2 regions of the Vreelandella gomseomensis genome follow, and region 2 is predicted to be linked to the other one. Evidence: predicted binding sites of a transcription regulator. Region 2 holds the regulator's gene; the other holds the start of a gene.
The links. The regulator FliA, encoded in region 2, starts transcription of late flagellar genes. The targets are predictions, from matches to a motif close to CTAAAGTTNNNNNNNNNNCNGCCGATA.
Positions count from the first base shown of each region.

Region 1 (7,148 bases), on a different contig from region 2:
CAATGCCGTGCTCCCGTAACCAGTCCCCAAGCGAGGTATCGGTGAAGGCATTATGGGCACGTTTATGATACGTGACTGCTACGTCATCGTTAAAATCATCAAGCGGACGAATAAGGCCATAATCCGGGTCAAAAGGCCCTTGGCTGCCGGGTTCTTCATGCAGAATGCGGATAACGGGAATGTTGTGTGCCTGAGCTGCATTTAGCACGGCCCTTTGCCTAGGGCGCCAGTCATGAGCAAGGTCTTCATCCCAGTAATTTCGGGCGGGGAAAGAGGCCTGTACATCAATTAATAGCAATGCAGTTTTAGAGTGGGTCATGGCTAATCTCATCGTGTTGAAGTGAGGTGATAGATTAGCTGCTACGTATCCTGCCAACGATGCGTTGTCCGGTCACAAAGGGGGTAGATTCGGCCATTTATAGAGAGTGTTATCTCGCTAACACCACCATCATGGGGCGTTGTCGTGACATGTTCTCATTGCGGATTCTGCTACGCTCAAAACACGCTGGATGACTGCATGAAAGTGGCAGCGAGCTTGGATGTGACGGCTGTGGGAGGAGTAAGTGAGACAACGCATGGTGATCGCCATCATGGGAGCGTTGCTGGCGATGTCGACAGGTGCAAACGCGAACAGCCTTGATTTTGAAGCGCTGGTCTCTGTGCAAGAATCACGCCCGCTGCCCGCGCTGCAAACGTATGAAGCGCGGGACGGAACAGCGCTTGCGTATCGCCACTATCCAAGTGACGCCCATACCGCGTTGATCCTCGTGCATGGCTCTGGAACCGACAGCAGGTACCTGGCAACGCTCGCCCATGAGTTAGCCGCGGCAGGCGCTGCCAGTGTCTATACGCCGGATGTTCGCGGGCATGGTCCTTCGCCGGTGCGCCGAGGCGATATCGACTATATTGGGCAGCTTGAAGATGACCTGGCGGACCTTATTGCCCATATAAAAGACACCAACACCGATGTCTCAAGGGTGGTCGTTGGTGGTCATTCATCCGGGGGCGGGCTCGCGGTGCGCTTTGCCGGTGGGCAGCATGGGCACCTTGCCTCGGCGTATCTGCTGCTGGCGCCTTACCTTGGCCACGATGCGCCCACTGTTCGGGATAATTCCGGTGGTTGGGCCGAGCCAAGTGTCGCCAGGATTGTGGCGATCTCCATGCTCAACGCGATTGGCATCACGCATTTCAACGGGGCGGATGTATTGCGGTTCAACTTGCCGTCTGAATACCGCGATGGCTCAGAGACGCTCGCCTATTCATATCGGCTGATGACCGGTTTTAGTCCGGCTGATTTTCGTCAGGCGCTGGGCTCAGTGCAGGTGCCTGTTCTGGTGGTCACCGGAGCTGAGGATGAGGCGTTTTATGCGGATCAATTCGAACCCGTGCTACGTCCGCTTGTGCCCCATGCGGACATCACCACGGTGGAAGGCGAATCGCACCTGGGGCTAGTGGTCAGTGAAGAGGGCATCGCGACCGTTCGCCAGTGGCTGCAGGGGTTGTAGTGGGTAACAACAAGCGTGGGCGCTGCAAAGATATTGGCTGATCTCTCAAATCCCCTAAAGAAACCTCGCCGGTTTCCGATAACTCTTTATATCGGACGACGTTGTTCGACCGTCCCCATGTATCGAGAGTCAGTCATGCCCAAAATACTCAGTTGCATCATCACGGCCGTACTGCTGTCTTTCAGTACGCATGTAATGGCCCATACTGCCAATGAGGCGGAGGCCGCTGCGCTTGCCTGGTTGAAAGCGATCGATAACGGTAATTATGAACAAGCCTGGGAGACCTCATCGCCGATCTTAAAAGCGCCGCTTTCACAAGGTATGTTGGCGCGCACCATTGAGCTTGTACGCCGGGACTTTGGCGAAGTGGCCTCGCGCAAGCGCGTTCGTACCAGCCACCAGACGTCCATGCCGGGTGCGCCGAGCGGCGACTATATCGTCTTCACCTTCCAAACCGGCTTCGAGAACAGCGGACGTCGGCTCGAGACCGTTACCCCCCACCTTGAAAACGGCACCTGGCGGGTGAGCAGCTATTACGTGGAAACGCCCTGATTTACCAGCTACCAGCGCTGCATGCCTGGCGAATCAGCGTGCCCAGGTTTATTTCCCGATAGGGATAAAAATGCCAGGTTGGCGCTAAATCGAGTCAATTTTTCCCGCTAAGGAAGTTTACGCTTCGCCTCATTACCCAACCCACCATAAGTGCTATGTTGAAAGTATATTGATGTGGCGATATTACTTGTTCATAAAATATACGGGGTGTAAGTTTTGTATATGATGATTCCGGTGGTGGACGTGCTTATATGATGGCTGCTGACCCAGGCAGCTAGGCAATGGTTTCAGGACGCGAGGCACGGGGAGAGCTGACATGCGAAGCCTTTCTTACAAATCCCCTTGGCTGTGGTTATCGCTGGCAGGTTTGTTGATGCTGGCGCTGTCGTTCGCCTGGCAGGCCACGGCACAGACCTCTTCGCGTAACGCCCTGGTCATGAACATTGAAGGGGCCATTGGCCCCGCCACCAAGGATTATCTTGAGCGCGGCCTGCGCAAGGCCCGTGAGCAGAACAGCGAGGTGATTGTCGTTGAGCTGGATACGCCGGGCGGCCTGGTCGACACGACCCGCGACATGATCCGTGAAATGCTGAATGCCGACATTCCCGTGGCTATGTATGTCTCCCCCAGTGGCGCTCGAGCGGCCAGTGCGGGCACTTATCTGCTGTATGGCAGCCATGTCGCCGCCATGGCGCCGGCAACCCATCTGGGGTCTGCCACGCCGGTGCAGATGGGCGGTTCCGGCTTTCCCGGCAGCGCTGATGAAGCGGATGACAACGCCGAAGGCCAATCGGAAGGCGAGAGTGAAAGCGAGTCTGGAAGCGAGAGCAGCGCCATGGAGCGCAAGGTCATGGAAGACGCGGTGAGCTTTATCCGCAGCCTGGCCGAGCGTCACGACCGGAACGCCGATTGGGCCGAAGCGGCGGTGCGCGAGGCGGTCAACCTCACCGCCAATGAGGCACTGGAGCAGAACGTCATCGACGTGATTGCGCAGGATCTGAACGATTTACTTTCACAAATAGACGGTACGACGGTGGTCATGGAAGGTGGTGATCGGACGCTTGAGACAGCCGACCTCGCCATCGAGCGCTTTGATCCGGATTGGCGCACAGAGCTGCTTTCGCTGATTACCAACCCCAATATTGCCTACTTCCTGCTGATCATCGGCTTTTACGGGCTGATCTTCGAGCTTTCGAGCCCTGGCAGCCTGTTCCCTGGCACCATCGGGGTTATTTCGCTGTTGTTGGCTCTCTTTGCCTTTCAGATGCTGCCGATCAATTATGCGGGCCTGGCGCTTATCATCGTGGGATTGGCGCTGATGGTGGGCGAGGCGTTAATGCCCAGCTTTGGTGTACTGGGAGTGGGCGGGATTATTGCCTTTGTGCTGGGGTCGGTCATGCTGATGGATGCCGAGTACCTGGCCATTTCGTTGCCATTGATTGGCGGCGTGGCGCTGGTATCCGGCGGACTGATGTTGTGGACCTTGACGCGTTTTGCAACGCTGCGCCGACGCCCGGCACATACGGGTATCGAGCAGATGATAGGTGCCAGTGCCGTTGCCCTGGAAGATTTTGAAACCAACGGCCACGTCTGGCTGCACAGCGAGCGTTGGAATGCGGTAAGCGATGCTCCCGTCAAGCAGGGTGACGCACTGAAGGTCGTGCGTCTTGAAGGCTTGACGGTCTATGTCTCACATCCCTAGCGACCCTGGCCCTGGTGGCCGTCGTCAGGTAATTGATCATCCGCTAAACGAGGTGCCCCATGATTCTCTCGTATCTTGTTCCAGTCGTACTGGTGGTGCTACTCATCGCCGCCTCCATCCGCATACTGCCGGAATACAAGCGCGGCGTGGTGTTCTTTCTGGGCCGCTATCAGAAGGTAAAAGGGCCGGGCCTAGTTATCGTGATCCCCGCGATTCAAAAGATGCAGGTGGTCGATCTGCGTGTTATCACCATGGACGTGCCCGAGCAGGACGTGATCTCCCAGGACAACGTTACGGTGAAGGTCAACGCCGTGCTTTACTTTCGCGTAGTGGATCCGGAAAAAGCGATTATCCAGGTGGAAAACTTCACCCAGGCGACCAGCCAGCTGGCGCAGACCACGCTGCGTTCGGTATTGGGTAAGCATGACCTGGATGAAATGCTCTCCGAGCGCGACAAGCTCAACGACGATATCCAGGAAATCCTCGACGCTCAGACAGACTCCTGGGGCATCAAGGTGGCGAACGTCGAGATCAAGCACGTGGATCTGGACGAGAGCATGATCCGCGCCATTGCCCGCCAGGCCGAGGCGGAGCGTGAACGTCGCGCCAAGGTCATCCACGCTGAGGGTGAGCTGCAGGCTTCCAAGAAACTGGTCGAGGCGGCCAACGTGATGCAGGAAAACTCTGCTGCGCTGCAGCTACGCTACCTGCAGACCATGAGCGACATGAGCAACAAGAACGCGTCGACGATCGTCTTCCCGCTGCCCATGGACATCATGGAAGCCTTCAAGGACATGAAAGCCAAGCACATGCCGCCCGCATCGGGTACGCCAAAAGACGACGCTTAAACGCTGCTGATAGGGCTATAACGAAGGGTCAACGTGGCGGTAAATAGCGGTAAGCACGCTATAGCACCCAAACGCCAGCAGGCCAATGGCGACAAACCCAAACAGCCATTGCCCGAAGGCCTGGCGCCGCAAGGTGTTAAACGCTTCCGCCGTGCCGCCAGCTTCGTTGGGGTCGAACTGGTAAGCGGCGATCATGAACAAGCTACCCACGATCACAAAGACGAGCCCGCGAACCACCAGGCCGAAACGGCATATCGGGTAGGCCCAGGCTTGGGTGCGCGAGGGCATGGTGAAGTGCTTGTCAAACTTGGCCTTGCAGCCTTTGACGGCATGGGCGATACCCGCACCGATGATGGCGATGCCGACGGCAGCCACCAACCAGCGGCCAAAGGGTTGCTGCATCAGCCAACTGGCCATACCTTCCGAGCCCCCGCTTGAGCCACCCGAAGAACCGGACGAAAGAAAGCGGAAGACAAGGCTGGCGGCAAAAAATGCCAGCAAGGTGTGGGTAACCGCACTGACAAATAAGCCTGCGCGAATCACCAGCCCTTTGGCGCTGGTACCGTGATGGTCGGGGTCCTTGAAGGCTTGGATGCAGCGCCACATGGCGTACCCAATCAGCCCCACGGCGATAATACCCAGCATCACCTTACCGAACGGCGCCCCCAGCACGGCTTCCAGCGCGCCACGGCTGCCTTCCGCCTGGCCGCCCTGATCTATGGCGGTGAGCGCCGCCAATCCCCCCACCAAAACGTAAACCACGCCGCGGGATGCATAGCCCAAACGGGCGAATGCGCTGATGGCATCGCGGTGGTCGGGTGCGGGCGTAGAGCTTGCCATGGTGTCCTCCTGACCAATAAGGCTTTTGCCAATTATCCATAAGCAACTTGAATGAGCGGGGACTATACTGTGTCTGCGCCGTGCTATTGTCCAGCTTAGGCGAAGCAAGCCCTGCTGACGAGTTGAGCGGGGCGGGGCCGTCTTTTCCTTTTTCCATTATTTGAATTGTTTGAGTAGCGCATGAGTCCATCGTCTTCTCCGCTTTTCTGGCGCGATCAGCGCATGCCCCATGTAGAGTTGCGTAAGATCAGCGATGCGCGGCAAGTTTGCTATGCGCCTCACAGTCACGTGCACTGGTCGCTGGGTGCTGTTACCGCAGGCAGAAGTACCTTTCGTTACCGGGATACGACGTATCAGATTAGCGCGGGTGACCTGGTGATGATGAACCCGCATTGGGTGCATGCCTGTAACCCCATCGAGAATCAGCCCTGGGCGTACCTGATGCTCTACGTCGATACCGCCTGGCTGAGTAACTTGCGCTATCAGTTGGGGCTGCTGGATGCGCCTGACTGGCAAGATATTGCCACCGCTGTGCTTACCCAGCCTGCGCTTTTTGCAGCGTATTGCGATATGGCGTCCTGCCTGCTGGATGAGCGTCTAGCGATTGACGATAAGCAAGCAGTACTAACTGACTACCTGTCTAGCCTTATGCAGGCGCTTGCCCAAGCGCCTCCTGCGGCATTGCCGGAAGCGTCCAGCACGCTAGAGCAGGTTGCCGTCTATTTACGTAATAATTGCACCGCAGACATTTCGCTTGAAAGCTTATGCCAGCAGTCCGGCTACAGTGCGGGGCATTTAATCCGCGCGTTCAAACAGCATTACGGGCTAACGCCCCATGCCTACTTGATTAATCAACGCATCCAGATGGGGCAACAGGCACTAAAGCAAGGGCAACCTATTGTTGAGGCGGCGTTGAGCGCTGGCTTTAATGACCAACCCCACTTTCAGCGAACCTTTAAGCGGCTGGTGGCAGCAACACCCAACCAGTACCGCTACCCGCTACTCAATCAATAAGTAAATAGCACTGGCGGCCAAACATGCCGCCAACAAACGGTTAACCGTTAGCAGGATGGTGGGGCGGTGAACATAGCGTTTGAGAAAAGCGCCCGCGTATACCCAACTGGCAAGCGATAGCCAGCAAATAGGCAGGTAGAGCCCCGCGAACAGCCAAAGCTGGTAGGGGGCGTCACCGCTGGTGTAGGCACCAATACCAGCGGCAGACGCCAGCCATGCCTTGGGATTAAGCCACTGCATCATCGCGCCCGACATAAACCCTGGCGCTTTCTCGGCGCCTTGCTCGTGCAGGCGTCCATCGTGCTGGAAAAGTTGATAGCTGAGATAAAGCAAAAACAGGATACCCGCCCAGCGTAAAGTATCTTCCAGTAGCGGCACCACTTGCAGCAGCGAGTAAAGCCCTGCACCAATCCCTAAAAACAGGGCGATGAAACCTAGTGTGGCGCCCGTTACAAAGACAAGGCCCTGGCTAATGGGGTGATTCGTGCCGCTACTCAAGCAAACGATATTGACCGGCCCTGGCGAAATGGATGCAGCAAGGGCAAATGCGGACATGGGTAGAAGCAAGGGCAGTAGTGAAGCGTTCATTGTCATCCTCCTTGGTAGTACAAGGAGTGTGCAGTGGTGTGTGGCGAGTAGATTGCACAAAATTGATCTGCAAATAGCTTTTTAGCTAATGTTAAGTAT
Region 1 covers NZ_JARWAI010000004.1:174,815-181,962, reverse strand. The annotation lists gene QC815_RS06690 (isochorismatase family protein) at 1-319, opposite strand, end outside; gene QC815_RS06685 (alpha/beta fold hydrolase) at 564-1,505, shown strand; gene QC815_RS06680 (DUF4019 domain-containing protein) at 1,641-2,057, shown strand; gene QC815_RS06675 (NfeD family protein) at 2,374-3,759, shown strand; gene QC815_RS06670 (slipin family protein) at 3,819-4,607, shown strand; gene QC815_RS06665 (DUF1206 domain-containing protein) at 4,623-5,447, opposite strand; gene QC815_RS06660 (helix-turn-helix domain-containing protein) at 5,628-6,461, shown strand; gene QC815_RS06655 (LysE family translocator) at 6,447-7,055, opposite strand.
Region 1: QC815_RS06680 (DUF4019 domain-containing protein) is a predicted target of FliA. The motif match lies at 1,560-1,586, and genes of this name have one in related genera.

Region 2 (7,148 bases):
CTGCAGCGTCAGCAGCGCGGCGATGAAGCGCCTCCCGAGGCGGTAGATGCCCCTGGGCCCATGGCCTATCAGGAGCCCATCGTGCCCGGCGCGGCCGCGATGACCCCGCCGGTGACCCCGCCGGCGCCCAAGACGCCTCTGATGGTGGTCGGCCTGCCCGCTGATGAACCGGCTCAGGTACGCAAGGTCAGCGCGCGTCTGGGTCAGTGGGCCGCCCTGGGGCGCGCCTGGGCCAAGGATCCCGCCGACTGGGATATCCGGATCGTGATGCCGGACGCCCCAGCGCTTGCCGAGCTGAGTCAGACACATCGGCGCTGGGCGCTGTGGGTGAGCAGCGATGCCGAGGCATTCGGGCGCATGTATCATGTCGTCAAGCAGCTTCATCAGCACAATGGCCCGCAGCGCTTGCTGGCGCTCCACGAACCGCACCTGCCCAGGCAGGGGCTGTTGGAAAACCTGCGCCAGGCGGCGGATCGCTATTTCGGGATCGAGCTGCTGCTGTTGGCCCGCTGACCCCGGCGAAGGCCGGTAAAGCGACTAATAAACGAGGCTTATTCGCTCATGAAAAGGAATGAAGCATGCTAGGCTGGTGGCGTCATGCAATGGGTCTTATGGTATTCGTCCTGGCTTTCGGCTCCATGGCGCAGGCGGCGCCCGGCAGCTGGGTCGCTCAGGTGCCGGGCCTACTGGTGACCATGAGCGACCGTGCCAGCCGCAGCGATGAGGTTCGCCCTCCCGCAGGCATGGTCGCGCAGTCGGCGGTTATCGGGCGTATCCAGTGGCAGTACCAGCATGCCCCGGGCGCCGCACTGCGGGCCTGGCTTTGCCATCCCGAGCGCTGCGTGGCCCTGTCCGGGATGCGCGGGGAAACCCGCGCCTTGTCCGGACTGAAGGCGACAACGCCGCTGCATTTTCAATTTGTGCTGCGGCCAGGACAGCGGCCCGTCAGCGTCAAAGGGCTGCAGATGATTATAAATTACCAGTGAGTCAAAGGTGGTTTAGCCGCGAGGCAATAGGATGTACACAGCACAAGGCAGGATCAAACAAAGTGAGCTGATGACGGAGTACATGCCACTGGTAAGACGTCAGGCCTTGACGCTGCAGGTCAGGCTACCCGCCAGCATCGAGCTGGACGACCTGATCCAGGCGGGCATGATGGGGCTGCTGGAGGCGCTGGGCCGTTTCGATGCCACCCAGGGGGCTACCTTTGCGACGTTTGCCAGCCAGCGTATCCGCGGCGCCATGGTGGACGAGCTGCGCACCCGTGACTGGCTGCCGCGCAGTGTCCGACGCTCGGCCAGGGCCGTGGATGAAACCGTCCGGCGACTCGAGCAATCGCTGGGCCGCGCCCCTGAAGAGGGGGAGATCGCCGAGGCGCTGGCGATGTCGCTGGGGGACTATCAGCAGCTGCTCCACGATACCAACAGCGGTCAGCTACTGCCCTTTGAAGAACTGGTGGCCGACGGCGCCGAACCCTATAATCGCGAGATCGGGAGTTCGCCGTTCGACCACCTACTTGATGCCCAGCAGCGGGAAACCCTGGAGGCCGCCATCGAGGCGCTCCCCGAGCGTGAAAAGCTACTGATGGCGCTTTACTATCAGGAAGAGCTGAACCTCAAGGAAGTCGGCGCCGTGCTTGGCGTCACGGAGTCACGCGTCTCCCAGTTGCACAGCCAGGCGGTCAGCCGCCTGCGCGCAAAGTTGAACGACTCGGCGTAGGTGTCTACCGCCGGCGGCGCAGCTTCCGGCCATGATGCTACTTTAACGCCTGGATTAATGCTTTAAGGAGCACCCCCATGAACCCATCGACGCTGATTGGTATTCTCGCCAGCATACTGCTGCTGGTAAGCGTCCTGTTTTTTACCGCCGAGTCACCGGGGAGCTTCCTCAATGTGCCGGGGCTGGCGATCGTGGTGACCGGCACCCTTGCGGCCACCTTCATCAGCTACCCGCTCAAGGAAGTGCTGCGTGTCGTACGTCTCGTCGGGCTCGTATTCCGCCGTGAAAATACCTACGTGCGTGACGATATCAATGAGCTCGTGTCCATGTCGCGGCTGTGGTTCAAGGGCGATGTGCGCGCCGTCGAGCAGGAGCTTGAAAACACCCGCAATCCCTTCCTGCGAACCGGTATTCAACTGGTCATTGCCAACACCAAGGAAGACGAGATCTTCGACATGCTGCGCTGGCGCATTGCGCGCCTCAAGGCGCGAGAGCACGCCGAAGCGCAGATCTTTCGTACCATGGCGACCTATGCCCCGGCGTTCGGCATGATCGGCACGCTGGTGGGTTTGGTGAACATGCTCGAGGTCATGGACTCCGGCAACCTGGACGTGATCGGGCCGCGCATGTCCGTGGCGCTGCTGACCACCTTCTATGGCATCCTGCTGGCCAACCTGGTGTTCAAGCCGATTGCGGTGAAGCTTGAACGGCGTACCGAAGAGCGTCTGATTACCATGAACATGGTGCTGGAAGGCATTTCGCTGATCACCAAGCGCCGCCTGCCGTCGTTCATCGAAGAAACGCTCAATTCGTTTGTCGCCAACTATCACGACGAAATCCGCGAGCCTGACGTCAAGAAGCCGCGTACCTCAACCAGCGCCGCCGCCAAAGGGTAGTCACTATGCTAGATGGGCATACGCGGCAAATGCTTGAGCCGCCGGTCACCGGCGGCGGGGACGAGGAAAGCTGGCTAACCAGCTATCTCGATGTGCTGACGCTGCTGATTACCCTGTTCGTGCTGCTCCTCTCGTTGGCCCCGCCTGGCGGCAACGACGAGGGTGCCGCCGGCAGTGTTGCCGAGGTGTCCCCTGGCGCCATTGAAGACCTTCCGCTGGCCACCCTGGCGGCCGGTATCCAGCCGCGACACAGCGGCGTGCAGCCGCGCTTTGATGGCATCAGCATTCCCGGTGTGGATGTTTCCCAGGGCCAGGAAGGCGTGACGCTGCGTATCAATGAGAGTCTGCTGTTCGACAGCGGGCGGGCACGGCTCACTGAGCAGGGTCGCGATCTGGTTGCCAGCCTGGTGGACGTGCTGAACGCCTTCGAAGGGCAGGTGTCGGTTGAGGGCCACACGGATAACGTGCCCATCTCTACCTCACGCTTTCCTTCCAACTGGGAGCTGTCATCGGCGCGGGCCATTGCGGTGGTGCGCCACCTGGAAAGCCTTGGGCTCGATGATTCCCGTATGCGGGCCGTCGGCTATGCTGATACCCAACCCATGGAGAGTAACGCAACGTCGCAGGGGCGAGCCGCCAACCGCCGCGTTGAACTGCTGCTGCGCCAGCGGTCAACGCAAGAATAAGCCAGCCCCTCGCCAGTATCAGCCGGTTTCATGACGCGTGCTTGCATTGTCGCTGCATGCGGGTCAGCGCCTGGCCGGCGCCCTCAAGGCTGAATGTCATGTACCAGGGATCCCGCTCGCCCTGGTCGAAGCCCAGAAAGATCTGTTCCCCGTCGCCCATGTCGGCGATCAGCTGATGGATATCGTCCAGGTAAAAATGCACGTAGAAACCGTCATCGGCGCGCTCGGTAATGAATTCGGCCACGCTGTAGACACGCTCGCGTTCGTCGACGCGCAACCGGGCGGGCACCAGGTTGACCGTGCGACTTTCACCCTGGATTTCGCCCAGCGTCACGCGCATCTCCAGCCAGGGCAGGTCGCAAACCCCCGGGGTGGCGTTGACGCTCAGGGTGGCATCGGCGTAGCTGTGGGTTTCCACCGCGCGAAAATGCCGCTCGTCGCCAAGGGTTAATACCATCGATTGCCAATGGTCGTGGCGCTGGTCGTCTGTCACGTTATACGAGACGGCGTGTGCTGACGGCAGCGACAGAAGCAGAGTCGTGCCGAGCGTTGCCCAGGCCAGTGCGGTGTAGAAGCGAGACGTTAACTGCATAAAAAGACCCATGGTGAGGAAAACCTTAGCCTATCGTCTGAGCGTTGGAGTCAAAAGACTAAGGCGCTGATTTTTCTATATATGGTAGAAAAAAAATAAAAAGGCAGCCGATGTAGTGCTGCGCCCAGGCTATACTTGATGCAGTTGACCCGTATAATCGCCCCGTCAAGCGCCATTTTGACCGCCGTTAAGGAGTTGCGCGACATGAGTACTGCCACCCAGGCCATGAACACGTCTAACGACGTACCGCTGCAGGCACCCTCTAAGGAAATCTGGGACGCCAAATACCGTCTCAAGGATCGCCATAGCCAACCGGTGGATCAGGACGTGGGCGCCACCTTCGAACGGGTGGCCAAGGCGCTGGCGGATGTGGAAGGCGACAACGCCGCCGAGTGGCTGCCCAGGTTTCGCTGGGCCCTGGAGCACGGGGCCATTCCCGCCGGGCGGATCCTCTCCAACGCGGGAGCGGAAGCCTACAAACCCGCGGTTAGCCTGATCAACTGCACGGTGTCGCGCACCATTCGCGATTCGATGCGCGATATTCTCGACTCCGTGGTAGACGCGGGGATGACGCTCAAGTCCGGTGCTGGCATCGGCTACGACTTTTCCACGCTGCGTCACAAGGGCGCCTTTGTGTTTGGCGCCGGTGCCGGTACCAACGGCCCCCTGGCGTTCATGGATATCTACGACAAGATGTGTTTTACCGTCGCCTCGGCGGGCGGTCGCCGCGGTGCGCAGATGGGCACCTTCGACGTTGGCCATCCGGACGTGCGCGAATTTATCCAGGCCAAGCGCGAAGCCGGGCGGCTGCGCCAGTTCAACTTGAGCCTGCTGATTACCGACGAGTTCATGGAGGCCGTGAAGTACAACGCCGACTGGCCGCTGGCCTTCCCGCTGCACCCCGGCGAGAAGGACGACGTCAGCGCCGAGGACATCATCTATCGCGACTGGCCGGTGGTCGAGGACGGCTACACGGTCGACGATGAGGGCCGCGTGGCCTGCCGCGTGGTCGAGGTCATCAAGGCGCGGGAGCTGTGGGACACCATCATGGCCTCGACCTACGACTACGCGGAGCCCGGCTTTATCCTGATCGACCAGGTCAACCGCATGAACAACAACTGGTTCTGCGAAGATATCCGCGCCACCAATCCCTGTGTGACAGCGGATACTTGGATTCATACGTCGAAGGGGCCGCGTCAGGTTTCGCAGCTTATTGGCCAGCCTTTTACGGCAATCATTGATGGTCAAGCTTATCAAAGTGGCTCTGATGGCTTCTTTTTAACCGCTAAAAAGCCTGTGATTCGACTGCAAACGGCGGAAGGTTATGCGCTCAAGCTGACCAGTGACCATCGGGTGCGCCGTGTATCAGCTTTTACCAGGTATCGCACAGAAACCGAGTGGTGTGCCGCAGGCGATCTGCAGGCTGGTGATCGCGTGCTACTCAATGATCATCGCGATGCTCCCGAGTGGGGGGGCAGGCTTAATGAAGCACAGGGGTACCTGTTGGGGCTACTCGTCGGCGACGGCACGCTCAAAGCTGATAAAGCGGTTTTATCTGTGTGGCCGCAAGCAGCGGTTGCTAACGGTAGCGACAGCTTTTTCGGTAAGGGCGTCAGTTCCATAATGGCATTAGCAGAAGAGGCTGTAAGGAGCCAGTCTCATCGTGCGGATTTCGCAGGTTGGCACAAGGTAAGTGGCCGTAACGAATACCGGCTTTCAACCGCGGCACTGCGAAAGCTGGCAATAGAGATGGGCATGCAGCCCGGCAATAAGGCGATTACACCTGAGCTGGAGCAGGCGTCGTCGGACGGTTACGTTGGCTTTTTGCGTGGCTTTTTTGATGCAGATGGCTCGGTTCAAGGTGGTCAAGAAAAAGGGGTAAGTGTTCGTTTGGCGCAGTCCGACCTTGCCCGGCTTGAAGCTGTACAGCGCATGCTGCAGCGCCTAGGGGTTATCTCCACGCTGTATCAAGACAGGCGTAGTGCTGCACAGCGACATCTTCCGGATGGAAAGGGCGGGCACCGTGCTTATGACGCCTTGCCTCAACACGAATTAATGATCAGCGGTGATAACCTTCGGCGCTTTGCAAGCCTTATTGGTTTTGGCGATCAAGATAAGCAGGTGAAGCTGGAAAAATTACTAGGCAGTTATCAACGCGAGTTGAATCGTGAGCGCTTTGTGGCTCGGGTGGTGGGACATACAGAAGAAGGTGTCGAAGAGGTTTACGATGTCCAGATACCAGGGGTCAATACATTCGATGCTAATGGCTTTCATGCACACAACTGTGGCGAACAGCCGTTACCACCAGAGGGCGCCTGCCTGCTGGGCTCGGTGAACCTGACCAAGTTCGTCATCGAGCCTTTCAGCGACACGCCGCGGTTCGACTGGGATCGCTACCGCAAGGTGGTGGCGATTTTCACACGCATGCTGGATAACGTGGTCGAGATTGCCGGCTTGCCGCTGCCCCAGCAGCAGCGCGAAATCGAAGCCAAGCGCCGCCATGGCATGGGGTTTCTGGGCCTGGGCTCGACCCTGACCATGCTCAAGATTCCCTACGGTTCCCAGGCGTCGCTGGCCTTCACCGAAGAAGTCAGCCGCCATCTGGCCATTGAAGGCTGGAAGCAGGCGCTGGAACTGTCCCGGGAAAAAGGCATGGCGCCGGCGCTCGCCGACGAGCACCTGATCACCCCGAAGATGATGCGCGAGCGTCCGCAGCTGGCCAATGACGGCTATGAGGTGGGCGATAAGGTGCCCGGGCGTATTCTCCACGCCCGCTACAGCCAGTACATGAACAAGGTGGCCGAGCTTGAACCCGAACTCGTGGCGCAGCTCGCCGAACACGGGGCGCGCTTTACCCATCACAGTTCCATCGCGCCGACCGGCACGATTTCGCTGTCCATGGGCAACAACGCGTCCAACGGCATCGAGCCGTCGTTTTCGCACCGCTATTTCCGTAACATCATCCAGTCGGGCAAGAAGACCAAGGAGCAGGTCGAGGTCGTGTCCTTTGAGCTTGCGGCTTACCGTCACTTCATTGCCGCCGATGCGGTGGACAGCGACCTGCCCGATTACTTCATCACTGCCGATGCGGTGACACCCGAGCAGCACGTGGCGGTTCAGGCCGCCGCCCAGCAGTGGATCGATTCGGCGATCTCCAAGACGGTCAACGTGCCTACCGAGTTCGCTTATGAACAGTTTCAGGATCTTTATCTGCAAGCCTATGAAAGCCGTCTGAAAGGCTGCACGACCTTCCGC
Region 2 covers NZ_JARWAI010000006.1:221,446-228,593, reverse strand. The annotation lists gene QC815_RS10020 (hypothetical protein) at 1-513, shown strand, start outside; gene QC815_RS10015 (flagellar protein FlhE) at 603-986, shown strand; gene QC815_RS10010 (RNA polymerase sigma factor FliA) at 1,018-1,719, shown strand; gene QC815_RS10005 (motility protein A) at 1,797-2,615, shown strand; gene QC815_RS10000 (OmpA/MotB family protein) at 2,621-3,301, shown strand; gene QC815_RS09995 (hypothetical protein) at 3,330-3,893, opposite strand; gene QC815_RS09990 (LAGLIDADG family homing endonuclease) at 4,098-7,148, shown strand, end outside.